4 regions of the Streptomyces sodiiphilus genome follow, and region 3 is predicted to be linked to each of the others. Evidence: riboswitches for the same ligand, from Rfam matches in the RefSeq annotation. Region 3 holds a riboswitch; each other region holds the start of a gene.
The links. Region 3 has a riboswitch for cyclic di-AMP ahead of ABD299_RS12715 (LysM peptidoglycan-binding domain-containing protein). Riboswitches for the same ligand answer to the same signal wherever they lie in the genome.

Region 1 (7,154 bases), on a different contig from region 3:
ACCGCGGATTCTGGTGCCTGCCCGAGGCGGACATCAACATCCCCTTCACGCCGGGCATGTCCGCGCTCATCCAGGCCCGTCTCGACCCGAGGGCCGCACACGAGGCGATGACCTGCGCCCGCCGTTACGGCGGCGACGACGCCCTCGCCGCCGGCATCGTCGACCGTGCCGTGGCGGAGGACGCGGTGCGCGCGACCGCCGTGGAGATGGCCGCGGCCCTGGCGGGCAAGGCCGGTGACACCCTGGGCACCATCAAGTCCCGCATGTACGTCCCCGCGCTGGCCGCGCTGCGGGAGCGGACCGGTCCGCTGGGCTGACGGCGCCCGGTCAGCCGGCGGCGGGCGGGACGCGGGCGGCGATGCCGTCGAGGGTGACGCAGAGGCCGTACTCGAAGTCCGCGTCCCCGTCCTCGTCCCCGTCGGTGAACGCCCCGCTCTCCACCGCCCGCATCAGGTGGGGGTACCGGCCGTCGTCGGCGGCGTTCCTCAGCATGCCGGTGTAGACCCGGCCCCACTCCTCGGGCCTGACCCCGGTGCGGTGGGCGGCACGGGCCAGCGAGAGTTCCAGGAGCGCCTGGGAGCGGACGTAGCCGCTGAGGATCATCAGGACACCGACCGCGTCCCGCGCGTCGAGGCCGGCCTCCGCCAGTGAGCCGAGCGCCGCCTCCATCCAGGCCAGATTGTCGGGGCCCAGCGGGGGCCCGGAGATGTGCACGTCCAGCATCCAGGGGTGCTCGTGCAGCCGGTGGCGCATCTGGCGCGCCCAGCACTCCAGGTCGCCGCGCCATGTGCCCGGCCAGGCGGAGGTGTCCGGCCGGCCCGTGACCATCTCCAGCATCAGGTCCAGCAGGTCGTCCTTGCCGGGGACGTAGCGGTAGAGGGACATCGTGGTCACCCCGAGCCCTTCGGCGACCCTGCGCATGGACACCGCCCCGATCCCCTCCTCGTCGGCGAGGCGCACGGCCTCGGCGACGACCTTGTCCAGGCTGAGGCTGCCGCGCGGCCCGCGCCGGGGCGGTTCCTGGGCGCGCCACAGCAGCCGGAGCGTGTGCTGCAGGTCGCGCTGTGCGGGCCGCTCGCCGGCCATGCGTCTCCTCGGTTCGTGGCAGCGGCTTCCTGAGAACGCTCGCGGCCGGTTCGTCGGGTCCCGGGCGCCATCCTAAAACTGTGTATGCCGTAGACTTAACTGTACGCCGTACACAGTTATCCGGTGCGGCGCTCACAGCCGTGGGGAGAGGGAGATGACGACGGAACAGAACGCGGTGATCGCCGCCGGGCTGCGCAAGCGCTACGGCCCGACGCGGGCGCTCGACGGGCTCGACCTGACCGTGCCGGCCGGCACGGTGCACGGCCTGCTGGGGCCCAACGGGGCCGGCAAGACCACGGCCGTCAGAGTGCTGGCCACCCTGCTGCGCTTCGACTCCGGCCGCGCCCGGGTCTGCGGGCTGGACGTGCGGCGGGACGCGGAGCGGGTGCGCGAGCGGATCGCGCTGACCGGGCAGTACGCGGCGGTCGACGAGACGCTCAGCGGGCGGCAGAACCTGATCCTGTTCGGGCGCCTGTTCAAGCTGGGCACCCGCGCCGCAAGGCTGCGGGCGGAGGAGCTGCTGGAGCGGTTCGGGCTGGCCGAGGCCGCCGACCGGTCCGCCGGACAGTACTCGGGGGGCATGCGCCGCCGCCTGGACCTGGCGGCGAGTCTGATCCGCACCCCTCGGGTGCTGTTCCTGGACGAGCCCACCACCGGCCTCGATCCGCGCAGCCGCAACCAGGTCTGGGACACCGTCCGCGAGCTGGCGGCCGGCGGCACCACCGTGCTGCTGACCACCCAGTACCTGGAGGAGGCCGACCGGCTCGCGCGGCGCATCTCGGTGATCGACGCCGGCCGGGTGGTCGCCGAGGGGACGGCGGACGAACTCAAGGCGAGGACCGGCGGGGACCGCCTCGAAGTCGTGGCGCGGGAGGCTGCCGACCTGCCCGAGGTGTCCCGGCTCGTCGCCCGGGTGGCGGCGGGTCCGCCCGTCAGCGACCGGGAACTGCGCCGCATCGGGGCACCGGTGGCCGACCGCATGACGGCGCTGACCGAGACCGTGCGGGCGCTGCACGACGCCGGGATCACCGTGGAGGACATCGGGTCCCGGCGCCCGACCCTGGACGAGGCGTTTCTCCACCTGACCGGGCGCCGCGCGGGCGCACCGGAAACCGGAAGGGTTCCGTCATGACCGCTCTCACCACCCCGGGCCCGGCCCCGGCCGGGCCGTCCTCGCGGCTGCGCCGGGCGGCGGCCGACGGCTGGACGATGACCCGCCGCAACATGGCGCACCTGGCCAGGTCCCCGGAGGAGATCGGCATCTACTTCTCGCTGCCCATCCTCTTCGTGCTGGTCTTCGGCTATGTCTTCGGCAGCGGCATGACGGTGCCCGACGGGGGCGGGTACCGCGAGTTCCTGCTGCCGGGGGTGTTCGTCATGACGATGCTCTACGGGATGGGGGCCACGGCCACCGCGGTGGCCTCGGACGTGCGGCGGGGCGTCGCGGACCGGTTCCGGTCCATGCCGGTGGCGCGTTCGGCACTGCTGACCGGGCGCGGCACCGCCGACCTGTTCCGGGCGCTGCTGGAGATGGTCCTGCTGCTGGGCTGCGGGCTGCTGGTGGGGTGGCAGTGGCATCGCGGCGCGGGGCCCGCGCTGCTGGCGGTGGCGCTGGTGCTGCTGCTGCGGGTGGCGGTCACCTGGGTCGGCATCTGGCTGGGGCTGATGGTGGCGGACCCCGACCTGGTGGGCGTGATCGTCTTTCCTCTGGCCTTCCCGCTGACGGCGGTGTCCAACGTGTTCGTGGCTCCGGAGCTGATGCCGGGGTGGCTGGGCACGGTGGCGGAGTGGAACCCGCTGTCGTCCACCGCGGCGGCCGCCAGGGAGCTGTTCGGCAACCCGGGCACGGGCGGCGAGTCGTGGATCGCCCAGCACCCGCTGGTGCCGGCCGTGGTATGGCCGGTGCTGCTGATCGCCGTGTTCGCTCCGCCGGCGGTCCGCCGGTACCAGCGGCTCAGTCGCTGACCTCCCGCAGCAGGGTGAGGCCGTGCTCGGCCGCGCCGCGGCTCTCGACGATGTCGGTGGTGCGCTCCAGAGCTGTGGCCAGTTCTCCGGGCCCGGCGGTTCCGGGGTCGCCGCCGTCGAGCACCGCGGCGGCGACATCGACCACCCCGACCGGGAAGGCGTCGGTCTGCAGCAGCGGCAGGTACTCGGCGCCGGTGGTGGTGAACCCCCCGCCGTCCCGGTTCTCGGTCACGGTGAAGCGCACCAGCAGCCCCTCCTGCTGCGGCTGCCCCGGCTTGCGGTGGGCGGACATCAGGTTGCCCAGGCCGTAGACGACCCACTTGCCGCCGATGTGCTCGACGGGCTGGACGACGTGGGCGTGGTGGCCGAGCAGCAGGTCGATGTCGGGGGAGGCCAGCAGGCGCGGGGCGGTCTCCAGCTGGTCCTGGTTCGGCTCGTGCCGGTACTCGTCGCCCCAGTGCATCGCGGCGACCACGAACTCCGCTCCCTCCTTCCGGGCACGGGCGGCGTCGGTCAGGATGCGGTCCTCGTCGATGAGGTTGCCGCGCCAGGCGTCCCCGCCGGGGTGCGGGATGCCGTTGAAGCCGTAGGTGTAGGAGAGGAGTGCGACGGTGACCGGCCCCGCCGGGGTGTCCGCCTCGATCAGGGTGGTCCGTTCCGCCTCCTCAGGGCTGCGGGCGGAGCCGGCGTGGGCGAGGCCGGCGGAGTCCAGGAGGTCCAGGGTGCGGTCCACGCCTTCGGCCCCGGCGTCGAAGGTGTGGTTGGAGGCGGTGGTGCAGGCGTCGTAGCCGGTGCTCACGAGGGCGGGGACGATGGTGGGCGGGCCGGAGAACATGGGGTAGCCGCGGTAGGGGCCGCCCTCGGGGGCGAGGGGGGTCTCCAGGTGACAGACGGCCAGGCCGGCGCCCGAGACGACAGGGGCGATCCTGGCGAGCTGCGGGGCGAAGTCCTCGGGGCCCGCGCCGGATTGGGCGGCGTCGTCGCGGGCCTGGTTCCACAGCCGCTCGTGCAGGAGGATGTCGCCGGTCGCGACCAGGGTGAACTCCCTGGGTTCCACGACGGGGGGCGGGTCGTCGCCGGGTGGAGCACCGCCGGCTCCGGTGCCGGCACCGGAGTGGCCGGTGCAGGCCGTGACAGGGAGCAGGGCCACGAGGAGCACGAGGAGGATTGTCCGTGTGATGCGGGCGGGTGCGGCAAACGCATTATTCATATGAAGATCTGACAGTATGCGTTACTGTCTCGCATGTTCTGACACTCCGGACGGCCTACGGGCCCTTCCCCGTCGTGCGGCGGGGAAGGGCCCGTAGGACGCGTGGCGCCGTCAGGTCAGATGCTGACCCCGTTGGCCCGCAGGTAGGCCAGCGGGTCGATGTCCGAACCGTAGCCGGAGCCGGTGCGCACCTCGAAGTGCAGGTGCGGGCCCGTGCTGTTGCCGGTCGAGCCGACCAGACCGATCTGCTGGCCGGCCGAGACCGACTGGCCGGCGGAGACCGAGATCGCCGACAGGTGGGCGTACTGGCTGTAGCGGCCGTCGTTGTGCCGGATGACGACCTCGTTGCCGTACGCACCGCCCCAGCCGGCCGAGACGACCGTGCCGTTGGTGACGGCCTTCACCTGGGCACCGGAGGGAGCGGAGAAGTCCACGCCGGTGTGGTAGCCGCTGGACCACAGCGAGCCGGTGGCCCCGTAGGCGGTGCTCGGCGAGGCGGCGACCGGGGCGGTGAAGCCGGTGGCGGCCGGGGCGGCGGGGGCCGCCGGGGCGGCCGCGCTGCCGGCGGAGGACTGCGCCGAGGACTGCGCGGAGGCCGCGGGCTTCTCCTGCTGCTCCGCCTTCGGCTCGGCCTTGGGCGCGGGCTTCGACTCGGCCTTCGGCTTGGCGTGCTTCGGCTTCGCCTTGTGCTCGGTCTTCGGCGCGGCCTTCTGCCGCGGCAGCACCGCCTGGCCGTCCAGGGACAGCTCCTGGCCGGGGTGGATCAGGTCGGGGTTGCCCCCGATGACCTCGCGGTTGCTCTCGTACAGGCCCTGCCAGCCGCCCTCGACCTCCTGAGCGGTGGCGATGCCGAAGAGGGTGTCCCCGCTGACGACGGTGTAGGAACCGCTCTCCTCGGCGACGGTGGAGGGGGCGGCGGTCTGCACGAAGGTCTGGGGCGCGGCGGCCTGCGGAGCCGCGGCGGAGACCACCGGACCGGAGCCGAACGCCGCGGCGGGGGCCACGGCGGGGGCGGCGTTCGCCTGGCCGGCGGCCACCAGCGGAAGCGCCACGCCGGCGCCGCCGGCGGTGAGCATCAGGGAAATGCGGGATATGCGACGCGCCCGGGGGCGACGGTGACGTCCGCGTGCGGACATAGGTGTGCTCCTCTCCGACGCCTGCGAGGTGAGCTGTCGGGTTCGGGCCGGAAAGGTGCCCGGCCGCAGACGGACCCGGCGCAAGGCGTCGGATCCGGCAGGCGGCTTCACCCCGAGCCGGTACGCGCGTGACCGCGCCGTCCGGCAGAAAGTGGGTCCCCCGCTCCTGTCATACGGAAGTGCTCATGCGTCCCCCACCCGGTGACAGGATTCGGCGTCCGGTGGCGGGCCGCCGCGGAGGCGCGGCGACGGCATGCACGTTAAGCACAACAATCGGGACAACACAAGAAAGCGGGCACAGTCTGATCATGATCGGAAATACTCCCCCGCCATTTCGGTCACCGAGCGCATTCGGGACACCACCTGCAGCCGCGCGACATCATCGCGACACACCGTCAACTTGCGGCCCGGCCTGCGAAGTCGCCTTACGGGACATGTCATGTCCCACCCACCAGGGCATGACACCCGGTTTACACCGTGACGTCGGTCACTGGCCGCCGAAAAGCTGAAGCCTTATCACACGAGATGGGCGCTGATGCCCGTTTTGATCCTCGACTCGGCCCCGGCGGCCCGAAAGGGGCCGCCGGTCAGTGGGCGGGGCCGGAGACGGGGAAGGCCATCAGGGGACGGGCGCGCTGCGCGGGATCCGCCGCCACCGCCTCGGCGTCCCGCAGCACCCGGACAGCGTTGTGCCAGGTGAGCTTCGCCAGGTCGGACTCGGACCAGCCGCGCCGCAGCAGCTCGGCGATCAGGTTCGGGTAGCCGGCCACCGACTCCAGCCCGGAGGGCAGGAAGGCGGTGCCGTCGAAGTCCCCGCCGATGCCGATGTGGTCGATGCCGGCCACCTCACGCATGTGGTCCAGATGGTCGGCGACGGTGGCCTCGGTGGCCACCGGCCGGGGATGTTCCCGCTCGAACGCGCGCTGCACCGCGCGGGCCTCCCCGGAGCCGTCCAGCGGGTGGAAGCCACGCTCGGCCAGGGCCGCGTCCGCCGCCCTGGTCCAGGCGACGGCCTCGGGCAGCACGAATTTCGGGACGAACGTCGCCATCGCGACCCCGCCGTTGGCGGGCAGCCGCTCCAGGACGTCGTCGGGGATGTTGCGCGGATGGTCGCAGACCGCCCGGGCCGAGGAGTGCGAGAAGATCACCGGGGCTTCGCTCACCCGCAGCGCGTCCCGCATCGTGGTGTCCGCCACGTGGGAGAGATCGACCAGCATGCCGAGCCGGTTCATCTCCCGCACGATGTCCTCGCCGAATTCCGACAGGCCGCCGTGCCGGGGCTCGTCGGTGGCCGAGTCCGCCCAGTCGATCGTGTCGTTGTGGGTCAGCGTCATGTACCGGACGCCCAGGCGGTACAGCGCCCGCAGCGTGGCCGGCGAGTTGTTGATGGAATGCCCGCCCTCGGCGCCCATCAGCGAGGCGATGCGGCCCTCGGCGCGTGCCGCCTCCATGTCGTCGGCGGTCAGCGCCCGCCGCAGGTGGTCCGGGTAGCGGTCCAGCAGCTGCCCGACGACGTCGATCTGCTCCAGGCAGGAGCTGACGGCGGCGTCACCGGTGAGGTCGGTGCGCACGTACACCGACCAGAACTGCGCCCCCACCCCGCCGGCCCGCAGGCGCGGGATGTCGGTGTGCAGGTGGGCGCTCTGGTCGGCGGCGATGTCCCGCCGGTCCAGGTCGTAGCCGGTCTGTTCGCGCAGCGCCCACGGCAGGTCGTTGTGCCCGTCCACCACGGGATGGGCGGCCAGCAGCTCACGGGC
Region 2 (7,154 bases), on a different contig from region 3:
ACCGGACAGGCACGGGCCACGGCATGACGGGCCGCGACGGGCCGGGCCGCAAACGGGGCCGGGCCGCGCGCAGGCCGCGAGGGGACGCCACCGGCCCGAGGCAGGCGCAGGAAGAAGCCCGTGTCCTTCCGCCCGACCGGCCCGGCCGATTCGCCTCGCGGCCCGAGGCGCGGCAGATTGGGGAGTGTGCCCCACACGGTGTCGAACCTGAGCCGCGCCGGCTACGCCCGCTGGCTGCCTCTGGCGCTGCTCGTCCTCGGTACCGTGCTCAATCTGCTGACGCCGCCGGACATCACCTTCGTGCCGGTGTTCGCCGCCGTGCCGCTGGTGGCGGCGTCCCTGTCGTCGTTCCGCAACACCGCCGCCATTGGCTTGCTGACCACGGCGGTGGTCGCCGCCCTGCTGGTGGGGCGGCACGAGGCCGGGCTGAGCGACCAGGGCGTCAACATCGCCACCGTCGGAACGGTCTCGCTGCTGGCCCTGGGCATCAACAGCACGGTGAGGCGCGGCATCCGGCAGGTGGCCTCCGCCCGCGGTGTCGCCGAGGCGGTGCAGCGCGCCGTGCTGCCGCCTCCGCCCGACCGGATGGGCCAGGTGCGTGTCGCCGCCCGCTACGTGGCGGCCCAGTCCGACGCGCTGATCGGCGGCGACCTGTACGCGGCGCAGAGCAGCCCGCACGGCGTGCGGCTGCTGATCGCCGACGTGCGCGGCAAGGGGCTGCAGGCGGCGGAGTCGGTGGCCGTGCTGCTGGGCTCGTTCCGGGAGACCGCCCAGTACAAGGCCGATCTGCGCACGGTCGCCCGCCGGCTCGACGCCGCCCTGGCCCGGGACACCGCCCGGCGCGAGGAACGCGGCGAGGACACCGACGAGAGCATCGAGAACTTCGCCACCGCCTGCCTCGTGGAGATCCCCGCGGACGACACCGGCACGTTGCGCATCCTGAACCGCGGCCATCCGGCCCCCCTGCTGCTGGTGCCGGGGCTCACGCCGCGCTACCTGGAGCCCTCCGCGCCGGCCCTGCCGCTGGGCCTGACAGGGGTGGGGGGCTGGGACGACCACGTGGACACGGAGATCTTTCCCCCCGGTGCCCAGCTGCTGCTCTACACCGACGGTGTGAGTGAGGCCCGCGACGAGCGCGGCACCTTCTACGATCCGGCGCGCGGACTGCGCGGCCGGACCTTCAAGGACCCGGGCGACCTGGCCGATCAGCTCATCGCGAGCGTCACCGCGTTCTCCCGCGGCGGTGTGCACGACGACATCGCGATCCTCGCGGTCCAGCAGCCCCCGCGCCCCGCGCACGGGCCGCTGTCCGGGGCCGGCGGCCGGGCCGGTGACGCCGGGGGCGGGCAGCACGCGTAACGCCGGAAACTGGTCCGTTCCGGGAACTGTTCCGGCACGCTGTGCGACTTTAGAATGACGGGACGATACGGGCGCGGGGGCCGCATCGCGCGCCCGAAGGCCATGGGGAGGCCGAAGATGGCCGCACAGGCGGGGGACATACCGAGGCTGCGCGTCGCTGTGGAGGACGGCGAGGCGCGCGCCGCCGGGGAACTGCACAGGCTCGGATCGTGGCTGGACGCCGACCCGGCACTCAGCGGAGTGGTGACGGTCGAGCGGCGCGAGGGCGCGCCCGGCAGCTCGATGGGCCTGGAGGACGAGCTGCTGATCGGGCTGGTCACCACCGCGGTGGTCGACAGCGTGTTCCGGCTCCTGAGCGCGGCCTGCAACTACCTGCGCAACCGCGGGGGCCGCCGCAGGATCACGATCTCGGTCGAGGACACCGATCTGCGGATCACCCTGGACAGCCGCACCCCGTACCGGCGCGGTGAGCTGGAGGAGATGGCCGAGCGGGCGGCGAGGGCCATCCGGCGCGGGCTTCCGGAGTGATCCGGCCATGCCTTACCAGCAGCCCGACCCCGGACGGTCCCGGGCGGTGCTCATCGGCGTGTCCCGGTACGCACACGGCGACTACCCGGACCTGCCTTCGGTGGCGGCCGGTCTGGACGAACTGAACGCCGTTCTCACCGACGACAGTCTCGGGCGCATGGCCGCCGCCCGCACCACCGTGCTGCACTCCCCGCGCCGGGAGCGCATGGTGGCGGCGGTGCGGGACGCGGTCGCCGGCGCGGAGGACCTGCTGCTGCTGTACTTCGCCGGGCACGGCCGGCTGGAGCCGGGGCCGCAGGAGCCCCGGGTCGGTGAACTGCACCTGCTGCCCACCGAGGCCGCCCCCGATGAGGCCGGGCTGCACGGCATCAGCTACCGGCACCTGACCGGCCTGCTGCGGGAGTCCCGCGCCGAGCACATCGTGGTGATCCTCGACTGCTGCTACTCCGGCAGCGCCCTCAACGGCGGGCAGCCGGCCGGCCGCCGGTACGCGCTGATCACCTCCTCGCGGGAGATGGGACGGCAGTGGTCGGGGGACGGCCGCAGTCCCACCCCGTTCACCTCCGCGCTTCTGCGGGTGCTGCGCGAGGGAGTGGTCCCGGGCCGCCCGGTGACCGTCGAGGACCTGCCGGAGGCGCTGGGGCAGCACGCGGCGGCGGACGCCCGGCGGGCCGCCCGTGACCCCGGCAGCCACCCCGAGGACTGGTTCCCGAACGTGCTGACCGTCGGGGCCTGCGGCAGGACAGTGCTCTCCCAGGCCATCACCTCGCCCGGCCTGTCGCGGGCGGCGCGCCTGGCGGCCCCGCTGCGCCGGGGCGTCGCGGCGGTGCGCCGCAGCGCACCGGGGCGCGCAACCCGTGCGGCCCGGGCGGCGTTCGAACCGGGACGGCCCTGGTGGCACCGGGTGCTGGCCGTGGCGGCGGGGGCGGCCGTGGTGGGACTGGCGCCGGCAGCCCTGGCAGTGGGCAGACTGTTGCAGCCCGGCCCCGATCCCTGCCTGCCCGCGCTGGAACTCCGGATCCTGACCACGCCCGAACAGGAGGCGGCGATCGCCCGGGTGCTGGAAGGTTTCCACGCCTCCCCCCTGGCGGACCGTCCCCTGGGGGACCGGCCGGAGGGCTGCCGCCAGATCGGCACCACGGTCCACGCCGCGCCGACCGGTCCGGCCGTCCGGGCGTTACGGGACTCGGCCGCCTGGGCCGAACCGGAGCGGGCCTGCCCCCGGACGACCGCGGAGCGGGACTGCGCCGCGCCGCTGCGCGACGTCGGCCCGCAGCCCGACGTGTGGCTGCCCGCCGCCTCCACCTCGCTCGCCCGGGTGCGCGACGCCGTCGAACGGCCGGAGAGCGCCCTGTACCTGGGCGAGCCGGAGACGCTGGCCCGCTCCCGGGCGGTCCTCGCGGTGCCGGGGTCGCTCAAGGGAGTCGAAGAGGACTGGAGGCCGAGACACTCTCTGGGTGAGCTGCTGGCCATCGCTGAGCGGGAACAGTTGCCCGTCCGGCACGCGGACCCGGACTCCTCCGAGGCGGCTCTCGCTCACGCCTTGGCCGAATCCCTCGCCCCGGACAACACCGGCCTGCCGGAACAGGACGAGGAGGTCCCGGCGGACGACAGCCGACTGCTGTGCGCCCTGGCTGGCGAGGAGCCCCGGGCCGCTCTGCTGATCGCCGAGCCCACCGCCGCGATGCTTCTCGAAGAGTCTCTGGGGCCCGCCTGCCTGACCGGCAGCAGAAGCAGGTACCTCTACGGCGCAGCCGACGCCGGGTTCACCGCCTACTACCCCAATGATGTCCCGGCGCTGGACCTGACGTTCGTCCCGGTGCACTGGGAGGGCGCGACCGCGGACGCCGCCGACCGGCGGGAGGCCGTGGAGCGGCTGCGGCGGTGGCTGCGCTCGGACGAGGGCCGCTGGGCCCTGGCCGAGCAGGGCTTCCGGGACCGCGACGACCGCCGGGAGTATCTGGGCGGGCGGTCGGCCCTCAACCAGCAGGACGCGCTGTGGGCGTATCCGCTGCCGGTGGCGCCGCCGGTCCGGGAGGGCCGCATGGTCCGGTTGCTGGACAACGCCGGGGCGGACCGGCGAGCCGGCCGGGGGAACCCGTGAGAGCCGCCCGGGCCCGGGGGGCCGTGCTGGCGGCGCTCGCCGTGCCGGCGCTGCTGGCCGCGTCGTGCTCCGGCGGGCCGGAAGCGGATGCGTTCCCGGCCGACGACGGGCGGCCGCTGGTGGTGGTCAGCAGCGCGGACCTGACCACCAGGGACGGGCGCAGCGTGCGCCGGGAGCTGATCGACGCGTGGAACGCGATCGAGGGCAACCGGGAGGCCCGGCTGGTGGAGCTGCCCTCGGGGGCGGACACCGCCCGCAGTCAGCTCGTCGCCTCCCTCCAGTCGGGCACCGCCGACTTCGACCTGCTGAACCTCGACATCGTGTGGATACCCGAGTTCGCCGAGGCGGGGCTGATCGCGGAGCTGGACGAAGAGCTGCTGGAGCCGGACTTCCTGCCGCAGGCCGCCCGGGCGGGCCGGTGGCGCGGGGCGGTGTACGCGGTGCCGTTCAACACCGATGTGGGGCTGCTGTACTACCGGACCGATCTGCTGGGCGAGCTGGACCGGGGGCCGGAGCGGTTGCGTGAGGAGACGCTGGGGGAGCTGCTCGGGAACTGGCCGCGGGGGGCCCGCCATCCCCTCTACATCACCCAGCTCGCGTCCTACGAGGGGCTCACGGTCAACGCCATGGAGGCGCTGTGGAGTTCGGGGGCGGAGCTGGTGGACGAGGACGGCCGCTACGTCGGCAGCAGGGAAGAGCTGGAGGCCGGCCTGAGGGAGCTGGAGCGGATCACCGGCGCCGAGATCAACCCGCTCGCCGACGAGGCGGACGAGACGCTGTCGCTGCGGGAGTTCAGCGACGAGGACAGCGGCACGGTGCTGATGCGCAACTGGCCCTATGCCGCGACGCAGCTGGACGCCGCCCTTCCCCCGGATGTCGGGTTCGGGATCACCACCCTGCCGGGGGCGGCGGCCCTGGGCGGGCAGAGCCTGGCCGTCGCGGCGGACAGCGTCCGGGCGCGGGACGCCGAGAAGCTGATCGAGTTTCTGACCCACCCCGGTACCGACAGCCAGCGCAGCCTGCTGCGGGCGGGGTTCGCGCCGGCGCTGCGCGACGCGTACCGGCTGGAGGGTTCCGGCGGGCCGGACTGCCACAGGTCGCGCTTCTTCGCCCGCCCGGAGCCGCCGTCGGGGGACCGGCGGGAGCTGCCCCCGGGGGCGCCGTCGGGGAGCGCGCCGGTGTACGGGGCGGTGGGTTACGCGGAGTTGCTGTGGTGCGCGCTTCAGGAGGCGCGGCCCCGGCCGGCCACCCCGCACTACCCGGAGTTCTCCCGGCTGCTGCGGACCGAGGTGAAGCGGATGCTGGACGACAAGGGCTGGACGCCGCGGTCCGCGGCCGAGGCGCTGCACGAGGCGCTGCCCGGGGTGCTGGGCGGCGAACCGGTGCGCCCGGCGGAATCACCGTAGGTGAGTGAGAGGCGGCGCTCCGCATAACATTTGATGAACTGTCAATTGTTATGTCCACGCTAGGGTCGGCAGATTTTGCCCGGTTTGCTGGAGTTGGCCACTGAAAGTCCCCGGGCTCTCCTCTAGTTATTCCCTCCGCCACTTGGAATATGGCGGTCGGGTCTATTAACGTTCGATAACGCAGCGCGGTCGTCATCGCCGTCACGAGACGGCGCCGTGCTCTGTCGCCGAATCCGGCGCGTGCGCAACAACTGCACCGAAGGAACCGGGGAACCACGTTTCTTGGGGTGAATCGGACAGCCGGCAGCCACCGGCTGACCGTAGGAGACCTTCCTGCTCCGAACCCGTCAGCTAACCCGGTAGGCGAAGGAAGGAAAGGAGAGCGCCTCCGTGGCGTCTAACCGGCATGCCTACGGCGAGGGTACGACCGACACCCTCGCCCCGTACGACCCTCACCACCAGGAGGGGAACGGCCCCGCGTACTTCGGGCCCGAGCGTACCGACGGTGAGCCGATCAGCGAGTGGAACCCCAGCGCGGACACGATCCGCCCCGTGCGCGGCCGCCACCGGGTCGCCAAGCAGCGCGGCGGCAGCATCGCCCGCAGCCGCGCCGTGCTCGGCGTCGGCGTCTTCGCCGCCGTCGGCGCCGGAGGCATGACGACCGCCGAGGGCAACGCGGGCGTCCCCGGCATGGACGCCGCGGCCGACAAGGTCCGCTCCATTCCCGACCAGATCCCCGGCCTCGGCACCCTGGTCTCCGCCGACGAGGACGTCCAGGACACCGTCGCCTTCACCTCCGCGCCCCTCACCCAGGCCGCCGCCGTCACCGCCACCGCCGACACCGGCAGCGGGGCCGACGCCGGCGAGGCGCTGCGCGCCCGCATCCTCCAGCAGGCCGACCAGCAGGAGGCCCAGGCCGAGGCAGAGGCACGCGCCGCCGCCGTCGAGGCCGCCGCCGCGGGCGCCGCAGCCGAGGCCGCCCAGCAGGCCGAGGCCGAGCGGCTCGCCGAGGAGGAGCGCAAGCGCAAGGCAGAAGAGGAGCGCAAGCGCAAGGAGGAGGAAGAGCGCATCGCCAAGCTGCGCGCCAGCTTCACCCTCCCCCTCAGCAGCTACAACATCACCTCCCGGTTCGGCGACAGCGGCACCATGTGGCAGAGCAACCACACCGGCACCGACTTCGCCGCTCCCACCGGAACCCCCGTCAAGAACGTGCACACCGGCGTCGTCACCGAGGCGGGCTGGGCCGGCTCCTACGGTTACCGCGTCACCGTCGAACTCTCCGACGGCACCGAGGTCTCCTACAGCCACCTCTCCTCGATCACCGTCTCCACCGGCCAGGAAGTCATCACCGGCGAGACCGTCGGGCACGTCGGCTCCACCGGCAACTCCTCGGGCCCGCACCTCCACCTGGAGGTGGCCCCCGGCGGCGGCAGCTTCGTCGACCCGCTCGCCTGGCTGCGCGACAAGGGCCTGTCCGTCTGACCCACGGCCCACCCCGACCGGTCCCACCGGCCCCCGGTGTGTGACCGGCCCACCACCCCGGCGGCCCTGGCGACCCCCCCGACGCCAGGGCCGTCGGTCTGCCTCCCCGCGACCCGGCGGCCCTGGCGCCACTCGTGAGGTCCCGGGCCGCCGGCCCCCTCCCCGCCCCGGCCGCCTTCTCTCCCCGCCGCCTCCGGCGGCTCCGCGCGGCGGGCCCCTACGCTGGCCGCCATGACCGACATCACCCGACGCCCGGTGGGCACCCTGCGGATCTC
Region 3 (7,154 bases):
GCGCCACCACTCCGGCAGCATCGCCAGGGCCTCGTCCCCCAGCGGATTCACCCCCGGCCCGGCCGCCAGCGCGTGCGCGACCAGGACGTGCAGGCACTTGACCCGGTCCGGCATGCCCCCGGCGCTAGGGAATCCCTCCAGCACCTCGATGGCGTCCCGGCGCGCGATGTAGTCCTCGTGCGCCCGCCGGTAGGCGGCCGCCAGTTCCGGATCGGACGCGAGCCGCTCCGTCATTTCCTTCATCACGCCGTTCGCCTCCAGGGTGCCGATGGCGGAGGCGGCGCGCGGACAGGTCAGGTAGTAGGTGGTGGGGAAGGGCGTGCCGTCCGGCAGCCGGGGAGCGGTCTCCACGACATCGGGGTTGCCGCAGGGGCAGCGGTGCGCGACGGCGCGCGTTCCGCGCGGCGGGCGGCCCAGCTGGAGCCGGACGGCCTCGATGTCCGTGTCGGTCGGCGGGGACGGCTCGATGGGAGGAGGTGGGGTGTGCATCAGTACCAGACGAAGTAGAAGCCGACGGGGAACAGAGGGGCATCACGGCGGGCGGCAGGCGGCGGTCGGAAGGGAACACGGAACGGCGGACGGCGCGCGGCCGGGAGACCCGCACCGCCCGGTGCGGCCCGCGCCGGATCAGCGCCGCCGGTCGGCCCGGTCCACACCATTCCACAGATTGTCGTACCACGGGCGGCCCGCAGCCCCGTGGTCGCGGCGCCCCTGGCCGTCCTCACCGTCCTCGTCCTCCCCCTCCACGGGGGGCATGAGAAAAGCGGTCTCACCGGGGCGCACGAACTGCAGATGCCGGCGTGCCTGCTGTTCGACATAGGCGGGATCCTGCCAGCGGGCCTTCTCGTCCCGCAGCTCCTCCACCCGCTGCCGGGCCTCCTCGGCCTGCCGGCGCTGATCGCCGATCTCGGACCGCTGGGAGACGTACTGGCGCAGCGGATAGGCGAGCGCCACCACCAGCGCACAGACCACCAGGGCCAGCACCGCCGCCCGGCCGGTGAGCCGGCTGCGCCGCGGCGGACGCCGCAGCCGCCGGCTCTGGGCGCGGTAGACGCGGGCCGCGGCCTGCTCACCGAGCACCCTGATCCTGGTCGCCGTGGAGAACCGGTCACGTTCCGCGGCCACATCGCCTCCCTCGCTCCGCCCGCCCGGGCCCCGGGCCCCACGAGAAGGCCCGGTCCGCGGACACCTGTCCCCGGACACCGTACGGGAGGGTGTCCGGGGATACGGGTGACGACGGGCCGTCAGGCAGTGCGGGACCGCGCCCGGCCGCGCGGTGGGCTCAGCCCTGGAACCGCGGGAACGCACTGCGCCCGGCGTACACCGCCGCGTCGTCGAGGATCTCCTCGATGCGCATCAGCTGGTTGTACTTGGCCACCCGCTCGGAGCGGGCCGGGGCACCGGTCTTGATCTGGCCGCAGTTGGTGGCGACCGCAAGGTCCGCGATGGTGACGTCCTCGGTCTCGCCGGAGCGGTGCGACATCATGCACTTGAAGCCGTTGCGCTGAGCAAGCTCGACGGCGTCCAGCGTCTCGGTGAGCGAGCCGATCTGATTGACCTTCACCAGCAGCGCGTTGGCCGAGCCGTTGTCGATGCCGCGCTGCAGCCGCTCGGGGTTGGTCACGAACAGGTCGTCACCGACGATCTGCAGCCGCTCGCCGAGACGGGCGGTCAGGGTCTGCCAGCCCTCCCAGTCCTCCTCGTTCAGCGGGTCCTCGATGGAGACCAGCGGGTAGGCGTCGGCCAGCTCCGCGTAGTAGTCCGTCATCTGCTCGGCGGTGCGCGCCGATCCCTCGAAGGTGTAGACACCGTCGCTGTAGAACTCGGTGGCGGCCACGTCGAGCGCGAGCGCGATGTCCTGGCCGGGGGTGTAGCCGGCCTTCGTGATGGCCTCGACGATCAGGTCCAGCGCCTCGCGGTTGGAGCCCAGGTCGGGGGCGAAGCCGCCCTCGTCGCCCAGGCCGGTGGCCAGACCGCGCTCCTTCAGCACCGACTTGAGCGTGTGGTAGACCTCCGCGCCCCAGCGAACCGCCTCGGAGAAGGACTCCGCGCCGATCGGGGCGATCATGAACTCCTGGATGTCCACGTTGGAGTCCGCGTGCGAGCCGCCGTTGAGGATGTTCATCATCGGGACCGGCAGCAGGTGCGCGTTGGGGCCGCCCAGGTAGCGGAAGAGCGGGAGGTCGCGGGACTCGGACGCGGCGTGGGCCACGGCCAGCGACACGCCCAGGATGGCGTTGGCGCCCAGCGAGGACTTGTCCGGGGTGGCGTCCAGGTCGAACATCGCCTGGTCGATGAGGCGCTGCTCGGTGGCGTCGTACCCGACCAGCTCCGGGCCGATCTGCTCGATGACGGCCAGGACGGCCTTCTCCACGCCCTTGCCGAGGTAACGGGCCTTGTCACCGTCACGCAGTTCCAGGGCCTCGAAGGCACCGGTGGAGGCACCGGAGGGCACCGCGGCGCGGCCGGTGCTGCCGTCGTCGAGGCCGACCTCGACCTCGACCGTGGGGTTGCCTCGCGAGTCGAGGATCTCGCGGGCTACGACGACGTCGATGGACGGCACGAGCATCTCCTTCATAGGGGACGATTGCCGGCCCGGCCGGGCCGGGGAAGCGGTCTTCAGCCCCCTGAGCCTAACCGGCCGGGGGCGCGGAACGTCTCCTCAGCTCGCCCCGTGGACGGCGTCGGCCCGCATTCGCCCTGGTCGGAGCAGATGCCATCTTTTTGTTTACAAGGTGAAGAAAACCCGGTGGAGGGCACCGCGCCGTGGCGCGGGCCCTCCACCGGACGGGTCGCCGTGGCTCAGAGGGAGAGCTTCTGACCGGGGAAGATCAGGTCGGGGTCGCCACCGACCACGGACTTGTTGGCCTCGTACACCTGCTGCCAGGTGGTGCCGTGGGCATCGGCGATCCGGCCCAGGGTGTCGCCGGCCTCGACCACGTACTGCTGGCCGGCCTGACCCGACGGGGCCGGGGCCTGCTGCTTGGGCTGCGCCGGGGCCTGCTGCTGCTCGGGCTGCGCCGGGGCCGCCTGCTGCTGCGGCGCGGCACCGCCCTGACCGCTCCCGGCGTCCACATTGGCGGACGGGCCGCCGGCGGACAGCCCGGCCTTCTGGCCGCAGTGCGGCCAGGCGCCCGGGCCCTGCATGGCGAGCAGCTTCTCGGCGGTGGCGATCTGCTGGCCCTTGGTGGCCAGGTCGGCGCGCGAGGCGTACTGGGTGCCACCCGCGGCCTCCCAGCTGGACTGGGAGAACTGCAGGCCACCGTAGTAGCCATTGCCGGTGTTGATGGACCAGTTGCCGGTGGACTCGCACTGGGCGACGGCGTCCCAGGTCTCCACGGAGGCGGCCTGGGCGCTCTGCGCGCCCACGATCGGAAGTGCGACGACTGCGCCGGTCACTCCGGCCGCGACGGCCACACGGGCCGGCTTGGACGGACGGCGGTGGCGACCCTTGCCCGAAAAGAGCATGACGCTCCTTCTCACCGACGCCTGCGAGGTGAGCTGTCGGGTTCGGGTGTGAGCTACCCGGCCGGACGGAACGTTTCTCCTGCTCCGGCTTCACCCCAAGCCGTTCCGGACAGCGATGCCCGGACCGGCACTTACCTGGGTCCCCCGCTCCTGCCTGCGGTGGTGCACGACGGACTTCCGGGGCCGGCGGCAGGATTCGGCGTTTCGACCCTCGGTGCCCGCATTGGCGGGCAGAGGGACAGTAGGCACACCGCGCCTAACGATTCAAGAACGATGAAGATCACCGACACGCCGCTGCTTGACTGGAACGATCACATGTCTTCGCAGGTCAAGGACTAAACGGACAGTGCGGACCACCCGGACAGTCTCATGGAAGTTCGAGAGGATGGTCACACTTACGCGAGAGGGAAATCCCTCCGGTGGCTCACGGCCTAACGCGCCATGACGTCCAAGTCCAGCTCCTGACCCGGGAGGATATGGTCTGGATTGTCACCGATGACCGATTCGTTCAGCTCATAGAGGGCAGGCCAGCCGCCCGGGACCGCCTGCCGGTCCGCGATCAGGGACAGCGAGTCGCCGGCCCGGACCTCGTAGGCGTCGGCGGCCTGCTCCCGGGACCGGCCACGGTCCGCGTGGCGCCCCGATCCGGCCTCCTGGGCACGCTCGTCCTCCTGCGGGTCCGGCAGGCCACGGTGCTTGCCGCCCGGGGCCTCCTGACCCCGTTCCCCGGCGCCGGCCTCTTCTCCGGCCCACGCCTCCCCCTCGCGCTCCTCGGGGGCCTCGCCCGTCGAGCCGCCGGTCCGGCCGTCCCGCGCGCCGCCGGCTCCGGCGCCGGCGCGCTGCCGGTCCGCCGAGTCTCCGGCCTCGGCCCCCTCCGGCGTCTCCCCGGCGCCGGAGCCGGCCCGCTCCCGGCCGTTCCCCTGGCCACCCTCGTGCCCGGTCGCGCCGGTCCGCTCTCCCGGCTCGCGCCCGGTGCCGTCGGCCTCATCCGCGCCCGGCTCCCGGCTCTCCTTCCCGCCTTCCCCTCCGGCGGCCTTGCGCGATTCCTGCCACAGGCCCGTGGTGACCGCGCAGGTAGGAAAGGCCTGCGGGCCCTGGGCGGCGAGAATGCGCTCGGCCACGGTGATCTGCTGACTGCGGCTGGCGAGGTCGGGGCGCTCGGCGAAGTCCAGACCGCCGAACTCCTCCCACATTCCCAGCGTCAACTGCAGGCCGCCGTAGTACCCGTTGCCGGTGTCGGCGCTCCACACGCCGTCACTTTCGCAGTCGGCGACCAGATCCCAGGTCTCCCCGGTGACCGCCTGGGCGGCACCCGCCCCCAGCAGTGGCATCGCGAGGCCGGCGCCGGTGACGCCTGCTGCGACGACAAAAGCGGGAGCCTGGCGAGGGCGACGGTGACGGCCGTTCCCGGAGAGCATGTGCGGACCTCTCATGCGAACAACGTTGCGGTTGAGGGCAGAACCTAGCCCGTTTCGCGGCCCCATCACAAGTCGGTCCCACCGATATCACGCGGAGATCACACTACTGACTTTGCGTCACCTTCGCCGGGTCGAATTCCACCGGAAGTGACCGGAGTCCACGCATGATCAGACCGCCACGCCACCGCAGATCGCCGGGATCCACCGCAAGCCGGACACCGGGCAATCGCCGCAGCAGCGTGGCAATCGCCGTCTTCCCTTCCAGCCGGGCCAAGGGGGCGCCGAGGCAGTAATGGATTCCGTGCCCGTACCCCAGATGCGGATTGTCCCGCCGCGTCAGATCCAGCCGGTCCGGGTCGGCGAACCGGTCCGGGTCCCGGTCCGCCGACGCCAGCACCACCAGCACCGGGTCCCCCGGCTCGATGCGGCACCCGCCCAGGACCAGCGGCTGGGTCGCGAACCGCCAGGTCGCCAGCTCCACCGGGCCGTCGAACCGCAGCAGCTCCTCCACCGCGGCCGACAGCACACGGTCGTCCCCCGCCTCCAGCGAGCGCTCCAGCAGCTCCCGCTGGGCGGGGTTCCGGAACAGCGCGTGCAGCCCGTTGCCGATGAGATTCACGGTGGTCTCAAAACCGGCAAAAAGGAGAATGAAGGCCATCGCCGCGGCCTCCTCCCCGGTGAGATGCTCACCGTGATCCGAGGCCCGGATCAGGGCGGTGATGAGGTCATCACCCGGATTCTTCCGCTTGCGCTGGATCAGCTCCCCCAGATATCCGCGCATCCGCTTCACCGAGCGCCCCACTCCGCCACGTTTGCCGGAAGTGTGCAGCATCATTCCCGCCCAGTCACGGAAATCGTCCTGATCCTCCGCCGGGACCCCCAGCAGATCGCAGATCGCGTAGATCGGCAGCGGAAAGGCATAGGAATCGATGAGATCCGCCCTCCCCCGCTCCGCGCCCGACTGCCCGGCCAGCATGTCGTCGATCAGCCGGTCGGCGAGCTCCTGCACCCGCGGGGCGAAGGCCGCCACCCCGCGGGGCGTGAACGCCTTGGACACCAGCCGGCGCAGCCGGGTGTGATCCGGCGGGTCGATGTTCAGCAGGTGCGTCATGAGGTTCGCGCCCCGCTCACCCGGGATGCCCACCCGTCCCCGGCCGTGCGCGGCCGCGCTGTGCCGCTCCGGATTCTTGCTCAGCCGCTGGTCCGCCAGCGCCTGGCGGGCGTCCGCGTACCGCGTCACCAGCCACGCCGACACCCCGCTCGGGAGCACCGCCCGGTGCACCGGCGCGTGCTCCCGCAGCCAGGCGTAGGCCGGATAGGGATCGGCGGCGAACTCCCGGCCGAACAGCTCGGGCATCCGCGTCGGGTCTTCTCGCTCCTCCACCCCCCGACGCTAACCCGCGCCCGCCCCCGCCCCTCCCCGCACCTCTGCCCTCCGGTACCCCCGCTTCGGCACCGCCCGCCCGGCCCCCTGCCGGCTCAGCCGCCTGCGGCCGGCCGGCGACTGCCCGCCCTGTCGGGTATCACCGCCGAGACCCGGAAGCCGCCACCCTCCGTGGGGCCCGACACGAAGCCGCCCCCCAGCCCCGTCACCCGCTCCCGCATCCCCACCAGGCCGTTCCCCCCGCTGGGCAGCCCGGCCCCCGACGGCCCGCCGCCACCGCCGGCCGGAGCCTCGTTCTGCACCAGCACGGCCACCTCCCCCTCCCGGCACGCCAGCCGCACCCGCGCCCGGGCCCCCGCCGCGTGCTTGTGCACATTCGTCAGTGCCTCCTGCACCAGCCGGTACGCCGTCTGTTCGACCTGCGGTGCGTAGGCGCGCTCCTCCCCCTCGACCGCCAGCTCCACGGCCATGCCCGCCGCCCGGGACTGCTCCACCAGCCCCGCGACCTGGTCCAGCGACGGCCCCGGCCGCCCCTGCCCGTCCTCCGCCCGCTGCTCCGCTCCGCCAAAGGCCCCGCCGGGCGCCCCCGCGCCGGTGACGCCCGGCCCGGCCGGTGCCGCGGCACCGGCCGGCGACTTCTGGTCCGCCCGCAGGACCCCCAGCATCGTCCGGAGCTCGGTGAGCGCCTGCCGCCCCATGTCACCGACCAGTGCAGCGTTCTCCGCAGCCTTCTCCGGATCCTTGCGGGCAATCGCCTGCAGCGCCGCCGAGTGCACCACCATCAGACTCACCCGGTGCGCCACCACGTCGTGCATCTCCCGGGCGATACGGGTCCGCTCCTCGCTGCGCGCCCACTCCGCGCGCTCCTCGGCGCGCTCCGCCAG
Region 4 (7,154 bases), on a different contig from region 3:
GCGTAGACCGCCATCAGCAGCCAGGCGGCGGCCACCGTTCGCGAAGTGGACAGCCGGTTGTCCTCGCCGGTGAGGGGCGCCAGGAGCCCGCCGCGGGCCCGGTGCAGCCAGGCGGCGAGGTGGAGCAGCGCAGCGATCAGTACCGCGGCGAGCAGCGCGGCGGTGCGTGCCCGGCTCCAGCCGTCCCCGACGGCGGTGAGCAGCAGGCCGAGCGCCAGCAGCCCGGCGGCCGACCACACGGCGATGACGGTGTGCCGGGTGCGGCGGCCGGACAGCGCGGCCTCGGCCTCCCGGGCCCGTTCGGCCACCGTGCGGGCGCAGTGGGCCAGTTCGTCGGAGACCCACTGCCGGGACGCCTCGGGGGAGTGGGCCAGGCCCTCGGGCACCCCGGTGCCGGCGGCGAGTTCGTCGCGCCGCCGACGGAAGGCCGCCACGGCCCGGTGGTGTGCCTCGCGGGCTCCGTGCGGACAGTGGCCGCATGTGCAGCCGCCCGCGTGTGCCCCGCTGTGATCCGCCCCTCGTGCGCCGCCGCGCGCCGTTTCCACGGCCACTGCGTCCACCTCTCCCCGCCTTGTGCTGCCGGTGACCGGCCGTTGCCGAAAGGGCGATTGTGCCCCATGCGCGCGGTACGGGCGGTGCCTTGTGGTGAGCTGGGACGGTCCTGTGACCGGCCGGTCCGATGATCTGCCCGGATGGTCAGGGCTGCTGGTGCAGCGTCCGGCCGCGCGTCTCCGGGAGCCGCAGAACGCACCACAGGGACAGCAGCGCCATGGCCGTCACGTACCAGCCCACCGCGAAGGAGCCGAACGACGTCTGGAGGCGGGTGGCGAGGATCGGCGGAAGGGCGCCGCCCAGAATGCCGCCGAGGTTGTAGGCGAGGCTCGCCCCGGAGTACCGCACCCCGGTGGGGAACAGCTCGGGGAGATAGGCCCCCATCGGCCCGTAGACGACACCGGACAGGAACAGCGTCCCGCCCAGTGCCAGCAGCACCAGCACCGGTGCCCGGGTGTCCAGCAGCGGGAAGAGCAGCAGGCCCCACCCGGCGGCGGCCGCCGAGCCGGCCAGGATCAGAGGACGCCGGCCGTACCGGTCGGAGGCCACCGCGGACAGCCAGGTGCCGGCGACGAGGAAGGCCACCGCGGCGAGCGAGGCGACGAGCATGGTGTCGCGGCTGATTCCCAGCGCCGTGGTGCCGTAGGCCAGACAGTAGGTGGTGGCGGTGTAGAAGAGCAGGTAGGCGGCGGTCATCCCGCCGCAGCCCAGCAGGATCTCCCGCGGGTGCTCGCGCAGCACCTCGGTGACGGGGGCCCGGCTCACCTCCCGGTGGGCCATGGCCCTGGCGAACACCGGAGTCTCGCTGACCTTGAGCCGGACGTACAGCCCGATTCCCACCAGCACGATCGACGCGACGAACGGGACGCGCCATCCCCAGGCGGCGAAGGCGGCGTCGTCCAGGACGGCGGACAGCACGAGGAAGGCGCCGCTCGCGCCGACGAATCCGACTGCCGGTCCCAGCTGGGGGAAGGCGCCGTAGAAGCCCCGCCGCCCGTGGGGAGCGTGCTCCACCGCCAGCAGGGCCGCTCCGCCCCACTCGCCTCCCAGCCCGATGCCCTGCAGGAGACGCAGGGACACCAGCAGCACCGGGGCCCACACGCCCCAGCTGTGGTAGTCCGGCAGCAGGCCGATGGCCACCGTGGAGAGCCCCATCAGCAACAGTGAGGCCACCAGGACGGACTTGCGTCCCACCCGGTCCCCGAAGTGGCCGAACAGCACGGAGCCCACCGGGCGCGCGACGAAGGCGACGGCATAGGTGGACAGGGCGGCCAGAGTGCCGTTGACCGGGGAGAGGTTCGGGAAGAAGGCGGTGTTCAGGACCAGGGCCGCGGCGATGCCGTAGAGATAGAAGTCGTAGAACTCGATGGCCGTGCCGGCGAAGGCGGCCGTCGCCACCCGGCGCATCCCTCCGTCGGACGGACCGGCGCGAGGGCCGGGGGAGCCGGGCGCCGGTCCGGCGGGGCGGGAGGCGGGCTGTCGGGAGGGCATGTCACCTCATGGCGTGGGGTCCGTGTGACAGCGGGAGGTTTCCGGGTTCCATGATGCCGGGTGGGGCTCCGCGGCAGAAGAGCGCGTTCAGCGCCGCGCGGCGAGGAGCTGGTCGATGGTCTCGCGGAAGGTCTCCACGGGCTGCGCTCCGACCAGCGGGTGGCCGTTCACCAGAAACGCCGGGGTGGTGGTGACACCCAGCCCGAAGCCCTCCTCGGCATCCCGCTCCACGGCCTTGCCGGCCTCCTCGGAGTCCAGGTCCTCCGCGAAGCGGTCCAGATCCGTGACCCCGGCCTCCTCGGCGATCTCCATGACGCCCTCCTCGTCGAACCGGCCGCTGTGCTGGTGGGCGTCCTCGCTGAAGGCGACGGTGTAGAACTCCCAGAACATGCCCTGCTCCCCGGCAGCCCAGGCGGCGCGGGCCGCCGTGTCGGACTCCGGGCCGAAGACCGGGAAGTTGCGGAACTCGATCCGCAGGACGCCGCTCTCCACGTACTCCTCGACCAGCTTCGGCTCGGTGACCCGGGCGTGGCGGCCGCACAGGGCGCACTGGAAATCGATGTAGGCGATCATCACGATCGGGGCGTCGGCGTCCCCGCGGGCCAGCGGGTCGTCCCCGTCGCGGCGGGCGAGGGCGTGCACCGGGTGATCGTCGGGCAGCGGCTGGACCGTCTGCCCCTCCTCGTCCGCTCCCCGGCCGTCACCGGTCGCGGCGCTGTCGCCGGAGCGGTCGCCGCCCAGCGCGGACAGGCCGCCGAGCGCCAGCGCTCCGACCAGCACGACGACCAGTGCCATCACGGTGACCGAGCGCCTCCGCGAGGACGTGGAGGAGGAAGCGGAGGAGGGGGTGGGCATGTGTGAGAACTCCTGTGCGCGCCTGGGGTTCCGGGGCGTGGGGCGTGTCCCGCGCGACGGACGCGCGTCCGGCCGGGCTCACCGGTGCCTGCCGACCAGCATACGTGCCTGCGGACCGCCCGGGACGGACCAGTAACCTCCGCACCATGGACATTCTGATCGGCATCTTTCTCGCCCTGCACATCATCGGCATCGGCGCCCTGCTGGGCGGCTTCCTCGTCCAGATGAAGGCCATGCGCACCGGAGAGGCCCGCATCGTGCCCGCCATCCTGCACGGCGCGGGCACCATGCTGGTGACCGGGCTGATCCTGGTCGGGCTCAACGAGGCGGACGGGGCGGACCTCAACCACATCAAGATCACGGTGAAGCTCGTCGTGCTCGTGGCGCTGACCGCCCTGGCCTACCTCAAGCGCGACGACGAGCGCGTCCCGCCCGGTGTGTTCGGCACCATCGGCCTGCTGACGATCGCCAACATCTTCATCGCCACCCTGTGGTGAGCGCGCCCGCCGTCGCGGAGGACTGACGCGGAAGCCGCGCCCGGTGGGGACGGGCGCGGCTTCTCGCCGGGTGCGGGCCCGGAGGCCGGGTCCCGGCCCGTGCGGCGGGGTCAGCCGACCCGGTTGGCGCTGTGCCAGGGCATGTAGTCGATCGACTCGACCTTGACGACGTCACCGGGCTTGGGGGCGTGGATCATCTTGCCGTCGCCGATGTAGATCCCGACATGGCTGACGTCGGAGTAGAAGAAGACCAGGTCACCGGGCCGCAGATCGGCCCTGGCGACCTTGGTGCCGACGTTGACCTGGTCGAAGGTGACCCGCGGCAGCTCCACACCGGCCTGCCGCCAGGCGGCCTGCGTGAGCCCGGAGCAGTCGTAGGAGTTCGGGCCGGTGGCGCCCCACACGTAGGGCTTGCCGATCTGGGCCTCCGCGAAGGCGATCACCTGCTGGGCCCGGGTGCCGGTGGAGTCGCCGGGGGTTTCCGTGCCGCCCCCGGTACCGCCGCCCGTGCCGGTTCCCGATCCCTGGCCGGAGCCGTCCTCCCCGGCCTGCTCGCGCTCGGCCTGTTCCCGCTCGGCCTGCTCGCGCTCCTGGCGCTCCCGCTCCTCGCGCTCCTGGCGCTCCGCCTCGGCCCGCCGCTCGGCCTCTTCCTCCTCCAGCCGTTCGAGGCGCTCGAATTCCTTCTTCTCCTCGGCGGTGAGCTCGGCCAGCAGGGTGCGGGCGGCCCCGAGCTTGCCCTGGACCTCTTCCTTCTTCTCCCGCAGCTCGCGCTGCCGCTCCTCCAGCTCCTCCAGCGCCCCGGCCGCCGCCCGGCGCTGCTCGGCCGCCTCGGCCTGCCGCTGGGTGTAGTCGTCGAGGGCCCGGTGCTGGCGCTCGGTCATCCGCGACAGCGTGCGCCGGGTGTCGAAGTAGCTCTGCGGGTCGTCGGCGAGCAGCAGTGTCGCCGTCTCTCCCAGGCCGCCGGTGCGGTAGTGGGCCGCCGCGAACTGCCCGAGCTCGCGCCGGGCCTCGTTCACCTGCTCCGCGGCCTCGGCCGCCTTGTCCAGGAGCGCGTCGGCCTTCTCCTGCTGGGCGGTGACGGCCTCGTCGGCGGCGTTGTACTCCTGGGTCGCCGTGCCGGCCTGCCGGTACAGCGCGTCCACGCGCTCCTTGACGCCGGCGGCCCGCTCGGCGGCGGCGTCCGCCCGGTTCCGCTGCTCCTCGACCGCCGGGGAATCGTTGTCGTCGGCGTAGGCGTGCTGGCTCAGCAGGGTCGCCGAGGCGAGGGCCGCGGCGCCGACCCCCATGGCACCCCGTCGGGCGGCGGGCGAGTCGAACAGTCCGGTGCGCGGCTTGCGGTGGGAACCCAAGGCCGTCTCTCCTTCCGGGACCGCTGACCGGGTTAGCTGTCGGGCTCGGGCTTCGGAAGGCTGCCCTACGGGTCGCACCTCGCGATGCGGCCCGATTCGCCCCTGGGGGACGAGCCCCCACTGTCCCGGGGGACAGCGTGGGACCTGCCCGCCCGGCAACGGGCGGACGAGGGTGGGTCCCCGGCTCCGGCGCAGGCCGGACTAGGCGGAGGCGGCCCGTGCCGCCGGGTTCGACGGCAGTGGAGCGAGCCACCTGGCGCTGCACGCTAGCCACCCCCGGGCGGGTTTGGGAAGGGCGCTGTGCCAAATGCCCGAAACCAATTCGTTATCCGGACGCAGCGTCGCCGGGCGGTCGCACCCGGCGGCGGAAACGGAGCCTCCGGAACCCGTGTCCCGGGGTCAGGAGGCGCAGTGCCGCAGCCGGCGGCGTTCCCAGCGGTTGGGGTGGCGCACCTTCACGCCGCCCATGTCCGCCGCCCCGCTGATGTGCAGAACCGGGGCACCGGGCTGCCCCGGATCGGTGACCTTGTTGCTGACGCCGCCCATCCCGGGGTCGATGTCGTCCGTCCGTACCTCCCAGCCCTGCGGGACCACGACGACCACACCGCCCACCCCGGCGCTCACCCGCATCTCGATCAGGCGCCGGCCGCCCAGCTGCGCCTGGGTGAAGTCGAGCTTCGCGCCGCCCACCGAGCCGTGCACGACGATGCGGGAGGCCACCTGCCAGGCCCCATCCTTGGCGGCCCCGGCCCAGCCCGCCTTGATCACCAGCGGCTTCTCGTCCCCGGGGGCCGGCAGGCCGGGCAGCGCGGGCACGGCCCCGCCGGGGGCGGGCAGGTCGGCGGTGAGCGGTTCCAGTTCCCCGTAGGTCTTGGCGGTGAGCGCGCGCTCCAGTCTGCTCTCCAGCTCGTCCAGGTCCAGCCGGCCGTCGCCGGCTGCTTCCCGGAGCCGCTCGGCGACCGCCTCACGGTCCGCGTGCGAGGCACGCAGACCGGCGTAAGGGGGCTCGGCTCGGGCGGGGTCATGGGAGGGCTCGGTCATAGCCGGATTCTACGGAGGCCCGGGCCCGGGACCGACAGGGCGTTCTAGACTCGGTGCACAATGAGCAGCCTCTTCGACGACAGCGTTCTGGCCGACCTCGAACCCGCGGGTGAGGAGCCGCCTCCGCCCGGACCGGGCGAGGCCGAGCGGGAGGACGCCGACGCCCTCTTCGGCCGGCACTTCGCGGCGCCGCCGCGGGACGCGTACTACCGCAACGGCGCGCCCCGGCCGCCCGCCGACCCGGCGGCCCTGCTGGAGGGGCTGAACGAGCAGCAGCGGGCCGCGGTCACCCACAGCGGGGCGCCGCTGCTGATCGTCGCCGGGGCCGGGTCGGGCAAGACCCGGGTGCTCACCCACCGCATCGCGTACCTGCTGTCGGCCCGCGGGGCGCACCCCGGGCAGATCCTGGCGATCACCTTCACCAACAAGGCCGCGGGCGAGATGAAGGAGCGGGTCCAGGAGCTCGTCGGTCCCCGTGCGAGCGCCATGTGGGTGATGACGTTCCACAGCGCGTGTGTGCGCATCCTGCGCCGGGAGAGCAAGCGGCTCGGGTTCACCTCCAGCTTCTCGATCTACGACGCGGCCGACTCCAAGCGGCTGATGGCGCTGGTCTGCCGCGACCTGGACCTGGACCCCAAGCGCTTCCCGCCCAAGTCGTTCAGCGCGAAGATCTCGAACCTGAAGAACGAGCTGATCGACGCCGAGGACTTCGCGGCCCGGGCGCAGGACGGCTACGAGAAGACGGCCGCCGAGGCGTACACGCTCTACCAGTCGCGGCTGCGCGAGGCGAACGCGCTGGACTTCGACGACATCATCATGACCACGGTCCACCTGCTGCAGGCGTTCCCGGACGTCGCCGAGCACTACCGGCGGCGGTTCCGGCACGTGCTGGTCGACGAGTACCAGGACACCAACCACGCGCAGTACACCCTGGTCCGCGAGCTGGTGGGATCCGCCGGCTGGCAGGAGGAGGGCGCCGTCGAGCCCGCCGAGCTGTGCGTGGTGGGCGACGCCGACCAGTCGATCTACGCCTTCCGGGGCGCCACCATCCGCAACATCCTCCAGTTCGAGGAGGACTACCCGCAGGCCACCACCCTGCTGCTGGAGCAGAACTACCGCTCCACCCAGACGATTCTGTCCGCCGCCAACGCCGTGATCGAGCGCAACGAGAACCGGCGCCCGAAGAACCTGTGGACGCAGGAGGGCGACGGGGCGCGGATCACCGGCTACGTGGCGGACACCGAGCACGACGAGGCACAGTTCGTCGCCGACGAGATCGACCGGCTCACCGACGCCGGCCGGGCGCGCCCCGGCGACGTCGCCGTCTTCTACCGCACCAACGCGCAGTCCCGGGTCTTCGAGGAGGTCT

Region 1: linked by a shared signal. The riboswitch ahead of ABD299_RS17700 (M23 family metallopeptidase) and the one ahead of ABD299_RS12715 (LysM peptidoglycan-binding domain-containing protein) in region 3 are both predicted to bind cyclic di-AMP.
Region 2: linked by a shared signal. The riboswitch ahead of ABD299_RS17815 (M23 family metallopeptidase) and the one ahead of ABD299_RS12715 (LysM peptidoglycan-binding domain-containing protein) in region 3 are both predicted to bind cyclic di-AMP.
Region 4: linked by a shared signal. The riboswitch ahead of ABD299_RS15870 (C40 family peptidase) and the one ahead of ABD299_RS12715 (LysM peptidoglycan-binding domain-containing protein) in region 3 are both predicted to bind cyclic di-AMP.

Annotation. Positions count from the first base shown of each region.
Region 1 is NZ_BAAAMJ010000034.1:38,320-45,473, forward strand. It holds gene ABD299_RS17675 (enoyl-CoA hydratase-related protein) at 1-317, shown strand, start outside; gene ABD299_RS17680 (TetR/AcrR family transcriptional regulator) at 328-1,086, opposite strand; gene ABD299_RS17685 (ATP-binding cassette domain-containing protein) at 1,241-2,218, shown strand; gene ABD299_RS17690 (ABC transporter permease) at 2,215-3,051, shown strand; gene ABD299_RS17695 (CapA family protein) at 3,041-4,210, opposite strand; gene ABD299_RS17700 (M23 family metallopeptidase) at 4,378-5,337, opposite strand; cyclic di-AMP (ydaO/yuaA leader) riboswitch at 5,401-5,624, opposite strand; gene ABD299_RS17705 (dipeptidase) at 5,985-7,154, opposite strand, start outside.
Region 2 is NZ_BAAAMJ010000038.1:1,147-8,300, reverse strand. It holds gene ABD299_RS17835 (PP2C family protein-serine/threonine phosphatase) at 199-1,359, shown strand; gene ABD299_RS17830 (effector-associated constant component EACC1) at 1,477-1,887, shown strand; gene ABD299_RS17825 (caspase, EACC1-associated type) at 1,895-3,991, shown strand; gene ABD299_RS17820 (extracellular solute-binding protein) at 3,988-5,397, shown strand; cyclic di-AMP (ydaO/yuaA leader) riboswitch at 5,613-5,778, shown strand; gene ABD299_RS17815 (M23 family metallopeptidase) at 5,788-6,879, shown strand; gene ABD299_RS17810 (aldo/keto reductase) at 7,111-7,154, shown strand, end outside.
Region 3 is NZ_BAAAMJ010000026.1:136,243-143,396, reverse strand. It holds gene ABD299_RS12730 (DUF501 domain-containing protein) at 1-489, opposite strand, end outside; gene ABD299_RS12725 (FtsB family cell division protein) at 628-1,125, opposite strand; gene eno (phosphopyruvate hydratase) at 1,283-2,563, opposite strand; gene ABD299_RS12715 (LysM peptidoglycan-binding domain-containing protein) at 2,803-3,468, opposite strand; cyclic di-AMP (ydaO/yuaA leader) riboswitch at 3,472-3,680, opposite strand; gene ABD299_RS12710 (transglycosylase family protein) at 3,900-4,901, opposite strand; gene ABD299_RS12705 (cytochrome P450 family protein) at 4,990-6,243, opposite strand; gene ABD299_RS12700 (sensor histidine kinase) at 6,366-7,154, opposite strand, start outside.
Region 4 is NZ_BAAAMJ010000031.1:51,625-58,778, forward strand. It holds gene ABD299_RS15850 (hypothetical protein) at 1-551, opposite strand, end outside; gene ABD299_RS15855 (MFS transporter) at 697-1,959, opposite strand; gene ABD299_RS15860 (DsbA family protein) at 2,131-2,898, opposite strand; gene ABD299_RS15865 (hypothetical protein) at 3,045-3,395, shown strand; gene ABD299_RS15870 (C40 family peptidase) at 3,506-4,744, opposite strand; cyclic di-AMP (ydaO/yuaA leader) riboswitch at 4,751-4,892, opposite strand; gene ABD299_RS15875 (DUF1707 SHOCT-like domain-containing protein) at 5,144-5,785, opposite strand; gene pcrA (DNA helicase PcrA) at 5,846-7,154, shown strand, end outside.